Regions from separate parts of the Pseudoalteromonas sp. CO348 genome, predicted to be linked through region 2. Evidence: predicted binding sites of a transcription regulator. Region 2 holds the regulator's gene; the other holds the start of a gene.

Region 1 (2,407 bases), on a different contig from region 2:
AAATGGCATTTTGTGATGGTCATGTGTCTGATGCGGAGAAGGCCTTACTTAAACAGGTGAGCAAGTATTTAGGTTTCGCAGAAACCCACTTTTTGTTCCTGCTAAAGCGCTACCAAGCAGAATTTGAGTTTCGTCGCTCTCAGGCGTCGGGGAGATCGCAACATCAACACCAGCAACAGGGCGGCCGTCAACCAGCACCACAAGATAACGGTTTAAACCGTGCTAAAGCATTGGCTGTACTGGGATTGAGTGAAGGGGCGAATGAGCGTGAAATCAAAAAAGCTTACCGCAAACTGATGTCGCAGCATCACCCTGACAAATTGGTGTCTCAGGGATTACCTAAGCATATGATGGAAGTGGCAAAGCGCAAAAGCCAAGATATTCAGTCTGCCTATGAATATTTAAAAAAGAGCTAACTTGAAACACTATAAGACGCGTAAAAAACCGAGTAATTCCTTTCTGAGCCTTTGATGTTGGAGTGGATCGGTTTTTTCTCCAAAAAGCTCCCGTTGGCGATAATCAAATTTACTGTTTTTTCTCGCCCAGCGGGCTCTGTCCGGCGTATTGTCGACCACAATCGGATTGTCAAAACTGTAGTAAACATCCAGTAAAGCTGGGCTTACCAAAGAAAGGTTGGATGCCAAGTGCTTTTGCCGCGTTGCATTAGGTAGTTGTGGGCTAACAACGGCAAAGGCATCGATATGTAGATTGGGCAGGGTGGCTAAGTGCTCACCGAATAAACCTGCGCTATTACCAAATGCGACAACCACCAACTTTTCTGTTTGAGTCATGGACAGGGTGTTATAAAGCACCTCAAAGCGGCTGATCAAGGCCATTTTATATTCGTCGAGATTAGATTCTGAAATGGGTGCAAGCGGTTGCTGAGCCGGTTTTTCAGCATCGGGGAGCGCGATGTCTTGCTCTAGCAGACTCGGTGCATAAGAAAGGTCCGGCGGAGTAAGGGTATAGGTGTCGTAGCCATCATCGCTTAAGCGTTTTGCAAGAAAGCTTATGCCGCTGTTATTGAGGGGCGGAGTTTGCATGTCTGGTAATAAGATCACGATGCCTTCACGAGCAGCTGTCATATATTCTTGATGAAATACATAAAAGCTTTCGTTTTCGCTTTCCAGCTTTATCAGTTGCGATGGCTCGTAGAAGCGATTAGCGTCTTGCTGATAAAGAGAACCAAGCGGTGCTGCATCAATATGTTCTGCTGCAAAAGTCGTCGCGGGTAAAGCCGTAACAAGTAATAAAAGCGTTCTGATGATCATGGTACAAGCGCGTAAAATATCATAATTGGTTATCGACCAATTAAGCGAAAGCTTTAGCTGTCGCTATTTTTTAGCGTTTTAAGTTAAACTGCTCGGCAGTGGAAATGAAAGGAGAAATTTGTGCAGTATAAAGATAGCAAACGAGACTATCTCTTTATGTTTTTAAAAGGTGCCGGAATGGGGGCTGCGGATGTTGTCCCTGGCGTTTCCGGCGGCACCATTGCTTTTATTACCGGTATCTATGCACGTTTTTTAAATGCCATTAAAAGTGTGAACTTACAGGCTTTGAGTACATTGCGCCGTGACGGCCTAAAAGCAACGTGGCAGTACATTGATGGTAGCTTTTTACTGGCGGTATTTTCTGGTTTGCTCATCAGTGCAGCGTCTTTGGCGAAGGTGATCACTTATTTATTGGAAGCACACCAAACACTGGTATGGTCATTTTTCTTTGGTCTTATCGTCGCTTCTTTTATCTATGTTGCAAAACAGGTCTCTCATTGGAACGGCCAAAATATTATCGCCTGCGCAGTTGGAGCTATTGTAGCCTTTGCTATTACTTCCCTTTCACCAGCTGAAGCACAAGCATCTCATTGGATGTTTTTTATCTCAGGTGCTATTGCCATTTGCGCGATGATCTTACCTGGGATCTCAGGGAGCTTTATTCTACTGTTATTGGGTATGTATGGCCATGTACTCAGTGCGGTGAACCAGCTTGAACTTGGCTTAGTGAGTCTATTCTTACTAGGTTGTATTGTGGGGTTAATGTCGTTTTCGCGCCTACTCAGCTGGCTATTGGCGCACTATCAACAAGTAACGTTTTCGCTACTAGCTGGTTTTTTACTTGGCTCGCTTAATTTATTGTGGCCTTGGAAACAAGTGCTTACGACTTACGTGAATTCCAGTGGTATCGAAAAGCCATTGAGTCAGGCCAATATTTTGCCAGCGCAATATAGTACACTATACGGTCAAGATCCAAATACGCTGGCATGTATTGCGCTTGCCATCGCAGGCCTTGCGCTGATCTTAACCATTGAAAAGATAAGCGAAAAATATTAATAAAATAGACACCTAGAACAATAGACACGCGTTGAGCTTACGTGTCTATTGTTCTAAACCACCCCGTTACAGAAAGTCGC
Region 2 (2,407 bases):
GTCTCTGCTCATCAATCGATCCCAAGTGGGCTTTATTTGCGCTAACTCATCCGCTAGGTTCTGCGCAAGAGGTAAGCTTTCTTCGACCGCGTCCATCGTTTTGTTAGCAGCGCTTTCTGTCATTTCCATAACATAATTAAGACGCTGCTTGGCGTCAGGAATAGCCTCTGTCGTGAGATCTGCGAGGCGAGTATCCAGCTCAAAGTTCTTCAAGGACTCGTGTAATTGGCGAGTCAGCTTTCCGACTTCTGCAAATAACTCCGATTGCTCTTTGTTAGCAGCTTCTAAAATCAGCTGGTCAGCTTTTTCTTGTTCACCTTGCTCTAGAAGCTCAACAAGTTGCTTAGCTTGTTCAAGTGTAATTTGAGGCGCAGCATTTACAGACATAGGCCATATCCCCTTGCTGTTAGCCTAGTCGCTCAAATACTTTTTCAAGCTTAGTTTTGAGCGTACCTGCAGTAAACGGTTTAACAATATATCCGTTCACCCCAGCTTGCGCTGCTGCAACAATTTGTTCTTTTTTCGCTTCTGCGGTAACCATCAACACTGGAATGTGCTTAAGCTTTTCATCTGCGCGTATTGCACGAAGCAAATCAATACCTTGCATGCCCGGCATATTCCAATCAGTTACTACAAAGTCAAACTCCTGATTTTGTAGCATCGGAAGTGCTGTACTACCATCATCAGCTTCTTGAACATTGGTAAAGCCTAAATCTCTTAATAGGTTTTTGATTATTCTTCTCATAGTAGAGAAATCATCAACCACGAGAATCTTCATGTTCTTATCCAAAACTTCCTCCAGTGAGGTTCGAACCCAACTATTTTATGTACTCTAATTTATCCAGTCATTGATTTTAGCTTTAAGCTTTATCATTGCCTGACCGTGAATTTGGCTTACTCGAGATTCACTGACATCAAGGATGGCACCAATCTCTTTTAAATTCATTTCGTCGTTATAGTAAAGTGATAAAACCAGAGCATCCCTTTCGGGTAACGCTTTGATAGCATTTACTAAAGACTCGTTAAAACGTTCATTTTTAACGTTATTAAACGGTTTGTCTAGCGCAAAATCGCTGTTTGCTGGGGTTATCACGTCTTCATCAACCCCAAGATCCTCAATACCGATGACTTTACTTGCATTTACATCATGTAAAATATGATGGTACTCATCTAGAGATATATCAAGTTTTTCAGCGATTTCAGTGTCTTTTGGTTCTCGACCAAGGAGAGATTCTAACTCGGAGATAGCTTCTGCAACCATTCTGCTATTTTTGTGAACAGAACGAGGCGCCCAATCACCACGACGGATTTCATCCAGCATTGCGCCTCGAATACGGATCCCCGCAAAGGTTTCGAAACTAGCGCCTTTAGTTGCATCGAAATTTTTAGATGCTTCAATCAATCCAATCATACCTGACTGGATCAGATCGTCGAGTTGCACACTTGCCGGAAGTCGAGCAATCAGGTGGCATGCCACTTTTTTGACAAGTGGAGCATGCCGTTCAACCACCTTATGAATGTGGTCTGAAGTTTGATATCCCGCAGCTCTATTGACCGGAGAAGCCATAATCACCCGTTTACAAGTTGTTCAATGAAAAATTCTAGATGACCAGAAGGTTGATGCGGAATTGGCCATTTAACTGCCTTAGCAGCTAGTCCCTTAATCGCAATCGCCGCAGGGGAACTCGGAAATAAATCCACGATAGCTCTTTGTCTGCGAGAAGATTTACGCATGTTTTCGTCAAACGGTACGGTGGCCACTAATTCCAGTGCTACATCAAGAAAACGGTCTGTAACTTTTGAAAGTTTAGCAAATAATTCTTGCCCTTCACGCATACTGCGGACCATGTTGGCAACAATTTTAAAACGATAGACACCATGCTCTCTGCTCAAAACTTTGATCAACGCGTAAGCATCTGTAATGGAAGTCGGTTCATCACACACCACAACCATCACATCTTGTGCAGCTCGAGAGAAGCTCAGAACCATATCTGAGATACCGGCTGCGGTATCAACAATTAAAACATCAAATTGCGTGTTAAGCTCGCTAAATGCACGAATAAGTCCTGCATGCTCTGCGGGAGTCAGCTCTACCATACTTTGAGAGCCTGAGGTCGCCGGTACAATTTTAATTCCAGCGGGACCTTCTACGAGAATCTCATCTAGTTCACATTCACCCGACAACACGTGCGACAGGTTTTTTTCTACCCTTAGACCTAACATCACATCACAGTTTGCCAAGCCCAAGTCCGCATCTAAAACGAGAACTCGCTGTCCTTGTTGGCCCATAGCGATGGCAGTATTGAGCGAGACGTTGGTTTTACCCACCCCACCTTTTCCACCGGTCACGGCTATTACTTTTACACCCTGGTTGCTATTTTGACTCATTCTACGCAGGCCACTTGCT

Evidence for each region. Region 2 encodes FliA, which starts transcription of late flagellar genes. Its sites were predicted from a motif close to CTAAAGNTNNNNNNNNNNNNGCCGATA; they were not measured.
Region 1: the regulator FliA is predicted to act here: its motif matches at 1,302-1,328, upstream of EXT48_RS02570 (DUF3530 family protein).

What each region holds. Positions count from the first base shown of each region.
Region 1 is NZ_SGPI01000009.1:126,823-129,229, forward strand. It holds gene djlA (co-chaperone DjlA) at 1-416, shown strand, start outside; gene EXT48_RS02570 (DUF3530 family protein) at 426-1,271, opposite strand; gene EXT48_RS02575 (DUF368 domain-containing protein) at 1,392-2,327, shown strand; gene EXT48_RS02580 (2OG-Fe(II) oxygenase family protein) at 2,365-2,407, opposite strand, start outside.
Region 2 is NZ_SGPI01000021.1:174,471-176,877, forward strand. It holds gene EXT48_RS10990 (protein phosphatase CheZ) at 1-387, opposite strand, end outside; gene cheY (chemotaxis response regulator CheY) at 407-790, opposite strand; gene EXT48_RS11000 (RNA polymerase sigma factor FliA) at 833-1,567, opposite strand; gene EXT48_RS11005 (MinD/ParA family protein) at 1,570-2,407, opposite strand, start outside.